Regions from separate parts of the Leuconostoc kimchii IMSNU 11154 genome, predicted to be linked through region 1. Evidence: riboswitches for the same ligand, from Rfam matches in the RefSeq annotation. Region 1 holds a riboswitch; the other holds the start of a gene.

Evidence for each region. A riboswitch is a leader RNA that binds a small molecule or an ion and turns the genes downstream of it on or off. The one in region 1 is predicted to bind FMN.
Region 2: it holds a riboswitch for FMN, as region 1 does, so the genes downstream of both, LKI_RS09905 (ECF transporter S component) here and LKI_RS11145 (deaminase) in region 1, are expected to answer to the same signal.

What each region holds. Positions count from the first base shown of each region.
Region 1 covers NC_014136.1:1,966,859-1,975,454, forward strand. The annotation lists gene LKI_RS10425 (glycoside hydrolase family 70 protein) at 1-158, shown strand, start outside; gene LKI_RS10430 (LacI family DNA-binding transcriptional regulator) at 244-1,233, opposite strand; gene LKI_RS10435 (hypothetical protein) at 1,305-1,547, opposite strand; gene LKI_RS10440 (glycoside-pentoside-hexuronide (GPH):cation symporter) at 1,573-2,988, opposite strand; gene LKI_RS10445 (alpha-glucosidase) at 3,009-4,712, opposite strand; FMN riboswitch at 4,904-5,053, shown strand; gene LKI_RS11145 (deaminase) at 5,170-5,418, shown strand; gene ribD (bifunctional diaminohydroxyphosphoribosylaminopyrimidine deaminase/5-amino-6-(5-phosphoribosylamino)uracil reductase RibD) at 5,381-6,187, shown strand; gene LKI_RS10455 (riboflavin synthase) at 6,200-6,790, shown strand; gene ribB (3,4-dihydroxy-2-butanone-4-phosphate synthase) at 6,792-7,982, shown strand; gene ribH (6,7-dimethyl-8-ribityllumazine synthase) at 8,002-8,475, shown strand.
Region 2 covers NC_014136.1:1,863,242-1,871,837, reverse strand. The annotation lists gene rpsA (30S ribosomal protein S1) at 1-236, opposite strand, end outside; gene cmk ((d)CMP kinase) at 332-1,009, opposite strand; gene LKI_RS09910 (hypothetical protein) at 1,023-1,580, opposite strand; gene LKI_RS09905 (ECF transporter S component) at 1,657-2,244, opposite strand; FMN riboswitch at 2,311-2,446, opposite strand; gene LKI_RS09900 (pseudouridine synthase) at 2,493-3,242, opposite strand; gene scpB (SMC-Scp complex subunit ScpB) at 3,235-3,837, opposite strand; gene LKI_RS09890 (segregation and condensation protein A) at 3,830-4,606, opposite strand; gene LKI_RS09885 (hypothetical protein) at 4,573-4,941, opposite strand; gene xerD (site-specific tyrosine recombinase XerD) at 4,981-5,877, opposite strand; gene LKI_RS09875 (CvfB family protein) at 5,877-6,743, opposite strand; gene LKI_RS09870 (GatB/YqeY domain-containing protein) at 6,836-7,282, opposite strand; gene rpsU (30S ribosomal protein S21) at 7,365-7,550, opposite strand; gene LKI_RS09860 (tRNA dihydrouridine synthase) at 7,661-8,596, opposite strand, start outside.

The sequences.
Region 1 (8,596 bases):
ATTATCACCAAATCAAAGGACAGGCGGTGACTGATAAGCAGGGCAAAACGCGTTATTATGACGCAGATTCAGGAGAGATGGTAACAGATCGCTTTGAAAGATTGTCAGATGGCTCATGGCAGTATTTCGGTGTTGACGGCGTGATGAAAATGGCTTAACAAATTTCAATTAAAAAGTGTTCTATCGTAACTTCATCAATCGTTGCGATAGAACACTTTTGCTGTATGTTGGACAATGACTGGGTTAATGCCTATCAGTCTTTGTTGTGACACCTTGTTGAAAAGTAACCGGTAATACAGTGACTGAATTTTTTTGACTATGCTGTTCTGGGTGGGGGAGTTGCAACAATAGTCTAGTCACTGCCTCTGATGCAATTTTTTCAATTGGTTGGCGAATAGCGGAGAGGAAGGTAGGTTGCCTTTGATAGGTACGGGCAGCATCAAAGCCAATAATTTGAACATCAGCAGGTACATTAATATCATACTGAAGTAAAATATGCCAGAAAGCGTTCGCATATTCATCGGAATCTGAAAAAACACCGTCGTATTTAAACGCATGATCGCTTTTATTTTCTAAAATGAAATCTCTAAAGTCATCAATGAAATTGGGGATGTCTCGTGATAAAAATGTGTCATAAGTTAGATTATTCTCTGTGCAATAATCTACAAATCCTTGTTGTCTCACACTTGAAATGTCTTTGATGGGTGATTTGGATGCAAAAAGAAGGTGTTTAGCACCGCTGTCATGTAATTTTTGAGCAGCTAATTTTCCGCCTTGATAGTTGTCTGAGATAACCATAGGAAAATTATCAGATACTTTTTTCTCGATAGAAACAAGGGCAATATTAGGCGATACTAGGTCAGCAACGTCAGCATACGACATTGTAATGATACCAGCCACCTTTTGTGTATTTGCCATTTGAATATATTCCAGTTCTTCTGTCGGTTCACTGTTGGAATTACACAAAATCATTTTATAACCAAATTTTTTGAGCTCTAGCTGAACATGATAACTCAGTTCGGAAAAAAAGGGGGTGTTAACTGTCGGTATGATAAATATTACATAATTTGAGCGACTTGTTTTTAAAGCGCGAGCGGTAGCATTTGGAACATAATTGAGTGCTTTAATTGCTTTTTCAATTTTGATTTGTGTATCAGGTCGCGTTTTTTGACCATTAATATAGTTAGAAACAGAACCGCGTGAAACACCCGCTATGCGAGCGACATCATTCATATTAGACAACATAGCACCTGCTTTATCTTATAAAAAGAACGCCCTTGGTTAGGACGTTCTTTTTTGTTTTGTTAAACAGAAAATCTTCCTGATAACATTTTATCAAATAATTCTGATATTTGTTGCTGTTTCATTTGTTCAAGTTGTGAAACTTCTAGCTGATTGAAATCATTGATCAGATAATAGGCTTCTAAATATAATGTGAGCTGACTTTTAATAAATTGTTGATTAGTCTGTTTATTGTCTTTTGGTGTTTGACCAATGATTTTCATAGCGAAGTCATTAGGATTAATATGAAGTTGTTCTTCAGACATATCGATTACCTCTTTATGATTTTTTTTATTGTGCTGCATTAAGATCTTCTTGATCCTCACGACTATGCTTTAAGGCGAGGTCACGACGCATAACCTTTTCCCGTTCCGGTGTTAAGCGGTAAAGAAGAATTAAAATAAATGAAATGACTAAGGCAATCATAGGCACCCAAACATAGTTAGCTTCAATACTGAAAAGGGCAGAAGCGCTTTGTACTTTGTTTGGCACATAGTGACCAGCTGACAAAAGCATACCTGTAATAGCGCCACCCAAGCCCATGCCAAACTTAGCAGTAAAACTAGATGCTGAAGTGACGATACCTTCGGCTCGAACATTGTTTTTCCATTCACCATAATCAACGGCATCTGCTAATAGGACAGCAATCAAAGCACCGACAAAGCCATTACCAAAATTTCCTACGATTGTACCGATAATAACTATTGGAATATTCAGAAGTTGAGCACCTAAACCAAGTATTAATTGACCACCGATACTAATGCCTAGTCCCGTTAACAGGGTTCGCTTCTTTCCGAGTTTAGTGACAACATAGGGTGTGATAAAGACAGAGATTAATCCAACAGCATTAAAGAACAGTGCTAGTGAAACAAGTCCAGGTCTTTCTAAATTGTATTTAAAGAAATAGATGGTAACTTGTCCTTTAGTTTGCATACCTAGCCAATAAATAAAATTTAATCCGACAACAATCACCCAAGGCCAATTATTCTTTAGTGCCTTTAGTGATGTTTTAATTGGTAAGGCTTTTTCTGAACTACGTGTCTTGACGTGTTCACGAATATTTGCAAAAACAATTAAATAAATAACAAAGAATACTAATGCTGCCATGACGGCTAGCCAGAAAAATCCCTTTCTAGAATTATCGCTGCCACCAAATAAGGTGACCAATGGTAGGGCAATAACGGATATTAAGGTGCCACCAAAATTTGAAAATAAAGAACGAATTGTTGATAGCAATACACGTTCATCTGGATTGGACGTCATACTTGGTAAAATAGATGTCAGTGGGATATTGACGGCAGAATAAAATACATTGATGCCAATATAAGTGACATACGCCCAAACAATTTTCCAGTTCATGGGTAAGTCAGGTGTTGTAAAGCACAGGATTGTAAAAATTGTAAATGGTGCGTTGAACCACAACAAGTAGGGCCGGCTACGACCCCATTTCGTATGGGTATGATCGATCATAATACCCCAAAATGGGCCGTCTAACGCATCAATTACACGTGCAACTAACATTAATGTACCTACAGCTGCGGCTGTTATACCAAAAATGTCGGTATAAAAATACATTAAATAAGTGCCGATTAAACTAAATGTAAAGCTGCAGGCAAAATCGCTAAGACCGTAACTAAAGCGTTCATTCCATGGTAGTTTGCCTGTAACTTGCTGATTTTGAACTACATTATGATTACTTGTCATCATATTAACCTTCTTTTTTAATATCAATGTGTAATTTTAGTGTTGTAGCGATAGGCTTTGACTTCATATGGGCGTAAGGTATCGCCTTGATCATCTTGGTAGTTTTGAATGAGTAATTCGTGTTCATTTGGAAAATCGTAATGTCGATTAAGTGTTGTATCAGTGAAATTAGCAATGATTAATACTGTTTGTGATTCATTGTATCGCTGATAAGCAAACACATCAGCGTCATCTTCATTACCTATCACGAGATCAAATTGACCATCCGTGATGACGGGTAGCGTATGTCGTAAATCAATTAAATGTTTGTAAAAATTTAAAACTGAATTCTTGTCAGATATTTCTTCCTTGACGTTAATGGTTGTATAGTTTTGATTAACAGACAACCAAGGATCATGTTCACTGAAACCTGCGTTATGGCTATTATCCCATTGCATCGGGGTTCGAGAATTGTCTCTCGAACGCGCTCTGAGGTAATTTAACATGGTTTCTGGTTCAACAAGGTGTGTCTTATTGACGGCATCTTCATAAATATTTAGTGTTTCCAAATCACGATATTGTGACAATGTTTGATAGTTCGCATTTGTCATGCCTAGTTCTTCACCTTGAAAAATGTAAGGGGTGCCTTGCATGAAATGTAGAACAGCCGCTAGCATTTTGGCAGACAATACTCTGAATTCTGGCGAATCATTGCCAAATCGAGACACGGCACGAGGTTGATCGTGATTATTCCAGTACAGACTGTTCCATGCTTTACCTGCAAGACTCTTCTGCCATTTGACTAAATTCGCACGTAATTCAGGTAAGGTGACACGGCGATCAGACCACTTACCAAGTGCTGGATTTGTATTACCATCTAAACTGACATGTTCAAATTGAAAAACCATATTTAATTCACTATCGTCAACGTTAGCATATTTTTGTGCCTCTTCAGTAGTGACGCCAGCTGTCTCACCCACAGTAATCCAGTCATGCTTGGATAACACTTTGTGATTCATTTCTTGGAGATACTCATGAACATGAGGACCATTGGCGACCATTGAACCCGAGTCACCGTATACTTGATCGTCAACTAATGGTGCGTCAGGTAAACCTTTTGGTTTGGAAATTAAGGAAATCACATCCATTCGAAAACCATCAATACCCTTGGTAGCCCACCAATTCATCATATCGAAAATATTGTTTCTGACATCAGGATTTTCCCAGTTTAAGTCTGGTTGTTCTTTTGCGAATAAATGTAAATAGTATTGACCAGATTGTTCATCATAAGTCCATGCTGGTCCTGAAAAAAATGATCCCCAATTATTTGGTTCATGTCCGTCAACAGGATCACGCCAAATGTAATAATCACGATACTGGTTATCTGGCTCGGAGCTGGCTAAACTTTTTTTAAACCACTCGTGTTCAAATGAACTATGGTTGACGACAAGATCCATCATGACTTTTAAATGACGTGCATGTGCCTTGGCAAGCAGTTCTTCAAAGTCTGACATGTTACCAAAGGTTGGATTAATATCTTGATAATCCGAAATATCATAGCCACCATCAATGTCTGGCGTTTTGTAAATTGGGTTAAGCCAAATGACATCAACCCCAAGTTGCGCAATGTAATCTAGTCGATTGATAATACCGCGTATATCACCAATACCATCGTTGTCGCTATCTTGAAAGCTTTTTGGATAAACTTGATAGACAACAGCGTTTTGCCACCATTTTTGTTTAGACATATTAGACCTCTTTTCCTTTACTTGGAACGTTCCATTTATCTGTTCAGCTATAGTATAAACCCAAAGAATAATTTATGCAAGCGCTTACAATTAAAAATATTAAGTCATTGGTTCACTGTCATCATGCGAGATAATAAAAATAATTTTATTGACTAGAGCGTACATTGCTGTTAATATTTAAACTGTTAAACAATAATCTTCGGGGCAGGGTGTAATTCCCGACCGACGGTGATGGTATGTGTATCACGTACCTCAGTCCGTGAACGAGGCAGGTTGACTGTCTTGTTGACACAGTGAAATTCTGTGACCGACAGTTAAAGTCTGGATGGGAGAAGATTTAGAATCGTTTTGGTGCTTTTTATGTATCAAACTTTTTTGAATTGACCTAAACTATCATAACCCGATGTGTATTCATAACACATCGGGTTTTTTGTTCTAACAATTCAGGAGGTGAAAGATGAATGATTTAACATGTATGGCTTTAGCTGCTCAAGAAGCAGCCAAAGCAACTACTTACAAAACGTTTGATAATCCGCGTGTTGGTGCGATTATCGTTCAAAATAATCAAATTATCGCGACGGGTCACCATGAAGCATTTGGTCAAGCACATGCTGAAATTAATGCGTTTAATCATTTGAAAGATAAAAAATCAAATTATTGGCGCAACGGTGTATGTTACTTTAGAGCCTTGTTCATCAGCTGGTAAAGTTGGTTCATGTGCCAAGGAAATGTCGACATGGGGACTCAGACGTGTCGTTGTTGGTAGTATCGATCCAAATCCGACAACGAATGGTCAGGGAATTGCTTTGTTAAAAGCGGCAGGTGTTGAGGTGGACGTTTTAAATACAAATCACAGTGCATGTCTTAATCCAGAATTTTACTATTATTTTCAATCAAAAAAACCTTATGTCCAATTGAAATTAGTTGTATCAAAAGATGGTTTTGTGTCAGCGGGTCATCACAAACGTACAAAATTAACTGATGCTCGCGCTGATATTGATGTTCATCAAGAACGCGCGGCAAAAAGTGCCATTATGATTGGCAGTCAAACGCTTCTCGTTGATCAACCGCAGCTGACGGTTAGATTAGTTGCTATTGATCATCAGCAGCCCATGCGTGTTGTTATTGATCGACGTGGTCGGTTACAAAACAGTCATTTTGATTTTTCTAATCGTTGGATTATTTATACCGAGAATGTGGCATTTGCTAATCAAAACCACAACGTTTATCTGATGACTCATGGTTTGGCGGGTGTGTTGCGCCATTTGGCCCAACAAAATATTCAATCTGTCATGATTGAAGGCGGTCCGAAACTCATGAATGCATTCATAGCAGAAAATCTGTGGCAAGAAATGTTGATCTATGAAACAAATGCGACATTAGGTAGCGGTGTACCAGGCGTGATATGCAAGCAAATGCCTGAATCAGAAACACGCGTTGGTAATGCATTGAAAAGACGTTATATCAATAATTAAGGAGGTGTAAGCATGTTTACTGGCATAACACAAAACATTGGTCAATTAGAAAATATGATGTTAATCAATGACAAAAACATGCGGTTGCGAATTTCAACCGAAACAAATTATTTTAGTGATAGCGCATTGGGCGCTAGCATCATGGTAGACGGCGTTTGTCTGACGATGATTGCATCTGAACAAAATTATGCCGATTTTGATATTATGATGCCAACATTTGAAACAACGATTGTTCAAGATTATCGTGTCGGACAACGTGTTAATCTTGAGAAGGCAATTTTGGCATCAGAACGTTTTGATGGCCATTTTGTTTTAGGACACGTTGACACTACTGCACAAGTGATTCACAGACAACAGGTAGACGAAACAGTTATGCTTACTTTTCAAGTAGGACATAATCAAGTCATGCGGCAAATTGTAGCCAAAGGATCCATCACCATATCTGGTGTTAGTTTAACTGTCGTGAAAACGGTAAATGATACTTTTCAAATTGGTTTAATTCCCTATACATTAACACATACAAACTTAGACTCACTTGAAGTAACTGATCGCGTGAATATTGAAACGGATATTTTAGCAAAATACTTAAATCAGGAGGATTAGTATGTTAACGAGTTTTGAAAAAGTAAACTTAGCAGTCGAATCGCTCAAAAAAGGGCAATTAATCATCTTAACGGATGATCAAAATCGTGAACATGAAGGGGATCTCGTTGGCTTGGCTTCATTTGCAAGTGGTGAAACAATTAATCGCGCGCTGTCAATAGGACGTGGCGTTCTGGCCGTTCCGATGACCAAAGATCGGGCACAACAACTTAATTTGGCACAAATGACAACAGACAATTCTGAAAAATTTCAAACAAAGTTTACTGTCAGTGTCGATCATGTCGATAGCACAACAGGTGTGTCGGCCTATGAACGTGCGTATACGATTAAACAGCTCGCTAACTTAAGTAGTCGGGCAAGTGATTTTGAAACGCCGGGGCATGTTTTTCCTTTAGTTGCTGAAGATCATGGTGTTTTGTCAAGGCAAGGCCATACGGAAGGCGCGGTCGATTTGGCTAAGATTGCCGGTGTACCACCAGTGGCTTATATTATTGAAATTTTGGCAGCAGACGGTACCATGGCTCGCGAAGATGCTTTGAATCAGTTAGCTGATACCTATCATTTAGTCCAATTATCAATACAAGATTTGATTGCCTATCGAGAAGCGCATCAAGCGTTTTCCATTCAGAAACAAGCAACTGTTCATTTGCCGACAGCGCATGGTGATTTTAATTTAACAGCTTATGACACCAAGAATGGTCAGCCTGATTTATTGATTAGTAGTCAAACAGTTGCTAAAGACGTTCCGTTGGTACGTTTGCAATCAGAATGTTTGACCGGAGAAGTTTTTGGATCGTTACGTTGTGAATGTGGCCCACAATTAGATGCAGCTCTGGATATGATTAATCATGAAGGTGGTGCAGTGGTCTATCTTCGCCAAGAAGGTCGTGGCATTGGTATCAATGAAAAACTTAAGAGTTATATTCTACAAGAAAATAATTATGATACCTTTGATGCTAATGTCGCTCTAGGACATCAGCCAGATGAACGTGACTACAAGCAAGCAGCTGAGATTTTAAAATTAGCGGGTTTAACTCGAATCAAACTACTGACCAATAACCCCAATAAAATGCAATCGTTGATTGATTACGGTATTGAAGTTGTTGCACACGTCCCTTTAATTACAGGTATTAATACCATCAATAAAGATTATATGACCACTAAAAAAGAAAAATTCAATCACATGTTGTGATGTTTAGGAGAAAAAATTAATGATATATAAAGGTAAGTTGGTACATCACGAAACGCGTCGTATCGCCATTGTGGCTAGTCGTTTCAATACATTGATCGTTGAGCAATTGATCAAAGGCGCAGAGGAAGCGTTAGAAATGCATGGTGTTGCATCAGAATCGATTGACATTATCTGGGTGCCAGGCGCACTGGAGATACCCTTAGCAGCAAATAAATTGGTTCAAACAAATCAGTATGATGGCATTGTGACGTTAGGTGCAGTAATTAAAGGGGATACGGATCACTATGACCTTGTTATCAACGGTGCTTCAAATGGTATTGCCCAAGTTGGCTTAAATTCAAATGTCCCAATTGTTTTTGGTGTACTAACAACTGATACTTTGGAACAGGCACAACATCGATCAGGCGCTAAAGCTGGTAACAAAGGATCAGAAGTAGCGATTAGTTTGTTGGAATTGTTGTCAGTATATGACCAAATCGATTCTGAAGAATAAATTAGATAGTAAAACAAACGGCAAATGGTAGATTGATCTATCATTTGTCGTTTGTTTTAGAGGGGATAGTGATTGATTATGATTTTTAAATGATTCAACAAATATTGTTTATCCAGTTAAC
Region 2 (8,596 bases), 100 kb from region 1:
GAAATAACAACAGCTTCAATGCTGTCACCAATCTTCAATTCGTCTGCCAGGTTGATGTTACGATCGTCTGAGTACTCACGTGCTGGCACAACTCCTTCTTCACCGGTAGGCAAACCAACAACTGCTTGGTTATCGTTATCAATGGCCAAAAGCTCACCTGTAATAACATCTCCCACCTTAATTTGATCTGCTGCGCTTTCGAGAGCTGCTAAGAACTCGTTGTTTGTTTCACTCATGACGTCTAACGTCCTCCTACAATTTACACTATGAATATAGTTTACCAGAATATTTTGTTCTTGTATAGTAAAAAACAGCGTTTTCACACTGTAAGTTATTGTTTCTGTTTATTTTGAATAATTTTTGTGATTTTCGACACAACATCATCAATACTTAGTCCGGTTGTGTCAACTAAAACAGCATCCTTAGCCTGTGTTAATGGACTAATTTCGCGATGGGAATCTTTATAATCTCTCGCCTCGATATCCTTTTTTAACGATACTAGGTCAACTGTCATGCCTTTGGCAACATTTTCCTTATACCGTCTATTGGCTCGTTCTTCAACACTAGCAATTAAAAAAATTTTTACTTGAGCATGCGGTAAAACTGTTGTACCAATATCACGACCATCCATAATAATATCACTGCTATTAGCAATCTGCCGTTGTCTTTCGACCAAATTTTGGCGTACTGCTGCATACGAAGCAACTTGGGAAACATTATTTGTTACTTCTGTTGAACGAATGTCTTCAGTGACTTCTTGGTTATTAAGGTAAACACGTTGGGTTGGTATACCAGGTTCAAATCTAATGTCTATTTGTGATAATAAGTTAACAATGCCAGATTCATCAGAATAAGCGACACCAGATTTTTTAGCCGCTAACGTCACTGTACGATACATGGCGCCCGTATCAACATAAACATATTTTAGATGAGATGCTAATATTTTAGCAATTGTTGATTTGCCTGCTGATGCCGGACCATCAATTGCCACTTGGAAATTCTTTAACATAATTATCCTCTACTTATTGCGTATTCAAATCTCTACCGGCATATTGTGTATAGTTATCAACTGTCAATCCAGGGTTCAAAGCAACAACTTGTTCTGTCGTCATACCATGGGTTACAGCAAAATTATACAGCGTCTGACTAGCACCAAGGACAGCCGTTTGTGTTGCACTTGATGAACTTTGGCTACTTGTTGTTTCACTTGAAGAAACGCTTGAACTGATTTCAGAACTAGGCGTCTCACTTGATTGACTTTCAGGTTCAGTTTCCGAACTTGTTGACACATCATCAGATGAGGTGTTTGACGTTTCTGAAGAAACTGACTTTTCATCCGAAGTTGATGCTTTTTTAGAACTAACTGGCTTAGCAGCTTGCTGTTCAGGTTCCTTTTGATTCGCCCAAAAGCCATAAATCGGCACACTTGATAGAATAACTAGCGCTAAGATGCTCAAAAATATGCGTAACCCTCTATGTCCAGTTGTGTTATTATCGGATTTTCGAGCAAATTTTGGTTCTAGTTTTTGTTTTTTTTGCCGAGAAGATCGGCTCATGTTATTTGGGTCATAATCGTTCATTATAAAACGACCTCCATTGTAGTATATTCACTTAAAATTTTACCACATAGAACTCGCCATTGTGTATAATGTTTGATTAAGAATTTAAATTATTTTGTAACGGTTTCAAAATAGATAAGATACTCAAACTAACAACGCCCCAGGTCACACCTTGTATTAAGTTAAAAGGTAGGACCATAGCAATAAAATATTGCTTTAAACCAATTACTTTCCCAATGTCAAAATGGGCAAAGTTTGCATATAGTGGCACCGCCACAAACCAATTCATAATCACCGCAGCAGCAGTCAATCCCAGAGTTGCTAACATGACTGCTAACACACTTTTAATGATATTTTTAGTTTTAAATTGTGGCATAATCCAAAACATAATGACCGCAAAAACAACAACCGCTACAATATTAACTGGTAACCCGAGATATGTATTAACACCCTCGTTTGCCAAAATCAGCTTTAGTATCGTTCGCAGAACAATTGTCCACATTGCCGCGGATGTATTAAGCCAATAACCAGCAATAAGAATTGGCACAATTGAAAAATCAAGTTTCAAAAAATCGGCGCCTGGAATTAATGGTATCTGTGGAAATAACATTAAGCCAAATGAAATTGCACTAAGAATCGCAATTAAGGTTAACCGTTGTGTTCGTGTTGTTGATGAAATAGACATAATTTTCGCCTCAAAAAAACTGCACAATTTGTCAGGGTATCACAAAAAGGCAGCTTTAACTTTCTTTTTTAACTTCTTTATACCCGACTTTACGGTCGGCTCTGGATTTTGACCAGATCAGCTGCTTGCACAGGTCGCGGGCTTATCATGTCGTACATGTCTCACCGCCGGTTAGGAATTACACCTTACCCTGAAGTTTTTATTCACTTAACGCTATTTTAACAAATAAACAGCCTACGAGCAACGTTTTATTTCCTACGGTAATTTTTGTAATCTTCCGCCTTTAAACGCTTAATTTCAGGGCTTGTTAATTTACGATATTCACCAGACTGCAGACCAGTTAAATCAAAAAAAGCATATTGCTCTCGTGTCAATTTTTCAACAGGTAATCCAACCTTTTGTAACATATTTTTAACCTGATGATTTCGACCTTCATGAAGAATAACACGGACCATACTAGTTTTTTTATCTTTATCGATACGTTCTATTGTCACTCGTGCCGGTGCTGTTTTACGCCCCTTAATGACAACTCCATGCTTCAACGGCGCCAACTTATCATCTGTTGCAATACCAGCCACCTTAGCAATGTACACTTTATCTACTCGTGACTTCGGATGCATCAATTGATTAGCTATTACCCCGTCATTTGTTAATAACAAAACGCCAGTTGTATCGTAATCTAAACGTCCAATCGGATAAACACGCTCATTAACGTCTGATAAAATATCTAAAACAGTTCTCCTGCCTTTTTCATCATTGTTAGTTGTTACCACACCACGTGGTTTATTTAATAAATAGTAAACCAATTTTTCACGTCCCTCGAGAGGTATACTATCCACCGTCACGGTATCAGTTGGTTCGACTTTCACACCAAGCGCCGTAATTGTTTGACCGTTCACTTGAACTCGACCTTTAATAATCAGCTCTTCTGCGCCACGCCGGGAAGCTAACCCGGCTTGGGCAATCACTTTTTGTACACGTTGTGCTTCTTCAGACATGTTTGCTCTCTTCTTCCGTTTCTGCTAGACGCGTTTCAAACGCACTAGTGAATAACTCACCACCCTCATCGTCAATTTCTAATGTATCAAAATCCGGTAGTGGTGGTAAATCTGATAATTGTTTCAAACCAAAATAATCTAAAAATTCTGCTGTTGTACCATACATAATAGGCCTACCGGGGTCATCCTTGCGGCCCGTATCGATAATTAATTGTCGCAACGCTAATTTTTGCAAAGTCCCTGATGACTGTACACCACGAATTTGATCAATTTCAACACGTGTAATAGGTTGTTTGTAAGCAACAATAACCAACGTCTCTAATTGTGCTTGTGACAAAGTTGTGTTAATAGGTGCATCAAAATAACCTTTTACTACAGCACCAAGCCCTGACTTTGTGACCAAACGATAAGCCCCATCGCTTTCCCTAATTTCTAAAGCACTGGTCACATCACTATCATAATGTGCAGCTAAATCATCAATCAGCGTGATTACAGCAGGCTTATCAAACTTTGTAATGCTACAAATGTCTTTAATTGTGATGCCTTCATCACCAGCCACAAATAATACGGCTTCTATTTGAGCAAGATTATTCATTTTCGTCCAACTTTTCAATTTTTAAAAATATTTCTGCGCGTTTATCTGTCTGATACAGTAACACTTTATCTTCCTTAGCCATCTCAAGTATTGCTAAAAAAGTCATCACCAGCGGCTCACGTTCGTAAACTTCATCAAACAATGACTCAAAACGAATTTCATCACCCACTTGATGGCACGCAAAATGTCGCTTAATGTTATTAATGGCCTGCGTCAACGTATATTTCTCACGAACGACCCGTCGACTTATTGGGCGTTGTTGCTTTTTTTTACTTAATAAATGTGCAAACGCTGTCTGTAAATCAATTAATCCTAAACCTGGTGATAATTTTGTTTCAGAGACCATATCTGTTGGCGCCAGCATTGGCAATCTAGAAAATGATTGCTGATGTTGCATTTCACGTTCACGTAGTTCGCTACTCGCGACTTGAAATTGCTTATATGTCAATAATTGCAACATTAATTCTTCACGTGGGTCAAAAAAATCATCATCAATAAAATCGTCATCAAATGTCTCTTGGGGCAATAAGTCAGCTGATTTGATTTGAACCAAAGTAGCTGCCATAACCAAGTATTCACTTGCAACATCTAACTGCATATTCTGTTGTTCACGAATAAATAGTAAATATTGTTCTGTGATCGTTGCAATAGGTAGATCAAAAATATCCATTTCTGATTTTTTAATCAAATGCAATAATAAATCTAGTGGTCCTTCAAATTCGCTTAATTTAATTGTTAAACTATTGGTTGCGATGTCGACTTTCTCCATTTATTAATCAATTTTTGATTGTCTAATGTCCCCATGATGAATGCTGTTTGGTTTTGATTCTGGAATTCTGACAACATAGCAAAATAATTGGTAGCCGTACGCGATTCTGGCGTCAACGCCACATGACGAATCAGCACAATGTCTTCAGACAAGAACTCAACGCCTAGAACACCCTGTAGTTGCGCACCATCCTGCCACACATATAAACAACGTGCGTCATTCCCATTATACCAAGCAATTTCTGCATTCAAATGGGATAGTTCACGCAGTCCTGGTAACAACGATAGAATCCCCATAACCGTCTTCTGATTATCATTTCTAGCTTGTGCTAACATTTTTTCTCCTGAATTGGAATTATTTAGGCTAAAATCAGTTTACGCTCGCGGATGAAAAGCATCATATACTTCGCTTAATCTTTTCTTTGAGATGTGTGTGTAAATCTGTGTTGTTGAAATATCAGCATGACCCAATAGTTCTTGCACGATTCGCAAATCTGCACCATTTTCTAAAATATGCGTCGCAAAAGAATGCCTCAATGTATGTGGCGACACGTCTTTATCGATACCAGCAGCTGATACTAAATTTTTAATGATTTTCCAAACACCTTGACGACTCAATTGTGTTCCACGATCATTTAAAAAAACAAACGGTGACACCTTGTCTTTTAATAGCGTTAACCGGCTGTGAGAAAAATAGCGTTCTAACCACTCAGTAGCAATCTCACCAATTGGGATAATTCGCTCCTTATCACCTTTCCCAATCGTTTGAATTAAGCCGAGTTGCAAGTGCAAGTCGCTCATTTTTAAATTGACCAGCTCGCTTACACGTAGTCCAGTAGCGTACATCACTTCGATAAGTGCTCTATTCCGTAACCCTAACGCAGTTTTTTCAGTCGGCACTTGCAACAATGCATCAATTTCTGCAACGCTCAATACTGCTGGTAAATGTTCTGCCTTTTTAGGTGGTTTTACATCACTCATTGGGTTATGCCGTATAACGTTTTCTTGTAACAAGTAACCAAAAAATTTACGCAATGATGTTACCATGCGAATCACTGAATTATTTGATTTATTTAACTCACGTAACTGATTTAACCATGTTAATATAACAACATGATCAACCGCATTCAAATTTAGGTTTTCAGCCGTCATATAGACGCTAAATTGCTTTAAATCTTGCTGATAACTCTTAATTGTGTTGTCCGATAAGCCACGCTCAATGCGAATATAATGTAAATAATCTGCAATGGCGTTATCTATTTCTTGTGTCATTATTTTTCAATGAGTTTAATCCCGTCATCAATTTGTTCAATGACGCGGTCTTTATACAAATGGCCTAGTGCTCGTTTAAATTGACTCTTACTAAAACCAAACTGACGTTTAATGGCTTCTGGCGCACTTTTGTCATTAAAAGGTAGGAAATGATCATCATGCCGTTGTAGCTGTAAAAGCAAGAACTGCGCATCTTCATCCATTGTTTTATATGCTAAAGGCTTCAAAGATAGATTCAGCGAGCCATCCTCACGCACACCAATAACGCGAGCATCAACTACTTGCCCTAAACGCGGCTCATCATCGCGTTGCGAAGGATGAATGAAGCCAAGATAATATTCATCAGTCACAACAAGTGTCCCAGCAATTTTATTGCGATAAACCGTTGCTTTAACTGTTTTGGATTTCATTTCTTGTGGTGCACGTCGAGATACGGCATCAATAATATTTTGTTGCGCAATAGCACCCCAAAGTCGTCCTTTATTATCTTCTTTCATAGCCAACATTAACTTGTCACCTTTTTGCGGCCACAAAGTTGTAATTGTTGGTAAATCGTCCAAAGATACAACAAGATCTTTGTTGGGTAACCCAATCGACACAAAAACACCTAAATCATGACGGTTAGCCACAACACTTCCCCAACCATAAACATCTTTTTGTGAGGTTGGTACTTGCTTTGTTATTTGAAATTTATGATTTTCATTTTCATAGGCAAACCCCGTGACAAAGCCACCAACTTTTAGAGGCTTCTCAAGTTCGGATTTATCGATTTCATAGGTATGACCATCGACTTGTGCGAAAAAATATTTATCATTTTCATCTGTTACATTTGCTTTAATAATTGTTCCAACTGTTGGATTCGTCATCAATTTTCCTCTGACACGCAACTTCACGTGTTTTCTTTAATATCCTATTCTACCATGAATTAACTAATTTGTTATAGAAGAACAGAGTACCATCATTTATTTAACGCTGCCTTGACAAGGTTAGCTACTAGCTTGCCGTCCGCCTTACCTTTCACCTGAGGTGTTACAATGCCCATAACTTTTCCCATATCCTTTGGTGTTGTTGCGCCTGTTGTAGTGACTGCTTCATTAACAATTGCTTCAACTTCTATTTCAGACAATTGTTTTGGCAAATATTTTGCAAGCGTGTCCAATTCAGAACGGATACCTTGGGCTAGGTCTGGCCTGTCACCTTTTTCAAATTCTGACAGTGATTCATGACGTTGCTTAACTTCACGTGAGAGAACCGTGAGTTCTTCTTCCGGCGTTAAGTCATGTCCCAAACTAATTTGTTCGTTCATGACTGTAGATTTTACCATACGGATAACTGATAAGGCATCCTTATTCTTATCCTTCATAGCTTGTTTCATATCAGTGTTCAATGTTTCGAGTAATGACATTTTTTTCTTCTTTCTTAATTAGATTGTTACCTTAATTTTACCACAAAAGAAAAACGCCACCAAAGTGACGTTTTAGAACCAATTAACGGCCCTTCTTTTTGTTACGCTTTTGTGCTGCTTCAGACTTCAATTTACGAGCAACTGAAGGCTTAACATAGAATTCGCGCTTACGGTATTCTTGGAGAGTACCGTCCTTTGAAACACCGCGCTTAAAGCGACGCAATGCATCATCCAAAGATTCGTTCTTACGTACGATGACCTTTGCCATGTGATAACCCTCCTTTCTCGCATTTTATTTCGTTTAAACGACATGCTATAAATACTTACTAATTTTAGCAAGAATAAGCATTACTGTCAATCATTGATTTATTTTATAGACTATTGTGCTAACGATGACTCGAGCTTAGCAGCATTTGCTGCAGCCATGTCGTCACTTGCCGCTTGATTATCACGATAAACATGTTTATCGTGAGCAACAGCAGCATATACTTTTGGCAATTCCTGACTCAAAATTGCTCTTACTTCCTGCGTTGTATGAGTTTCCATTAACATTTGGCGCAAAGCTGAAGCATGCGCAAAGCCACGCAAATAAATTTTAAAATAACGCTTTAACGCCTCAAAATGTTTTGGTGTGATTGTCTCATTGACTTCGTCAAACAAATCTAACTGTAAGTTAAGTAATGCAATTGATTCCGATAAAGTATGTTGACGTTCCTGTTTTTCAAATGCGTAAGGATTTTCAAATATTCCGCGGCCAATCATAATGCCATCAATTCCTGAATGTCTTTTGACAAGTTGAAGTCCCGCTGATCGTGTTTTAATGTCACCATTAATTTGAATTAATGTTTGAGGCGCAATTGCGTCACGCATTGCCAAGATTTCGTCAATATATTCTTCATGTGCGGGTGCTTTTGACATTTCTTTACGCGAACGCAAGTGAACAGTTAAAACAGCCACATTTTGCTTCAAAATAATGGGTAGCCACTCGCGAAATTCTTCAGGTTTATAAAAGCCTAAACGTGTTTTTACAGAAACTGGTAATCCAGATAATTTAGCTGCAGCCACAATCTCTGAGGCTAAATCTGGCGTTCGAATCAAAGCTGATCCTGCATTGTTTTTAATCACTGAGCTGTCAGGGCATCCCATATTAATATCAACTGCTTGATAACCCATGCTTGGTAGTTTCTTTGCAGCGCCAGCAATTTCTTCTGGATGTGAACCCCAAATTTGAGCAACCGGCTGTTGTTCATGCTCGGCGACAGCTAGCCTACCTTGTACAGAAAATTTTGCCTGTGGATGTACCATTGAACTCGC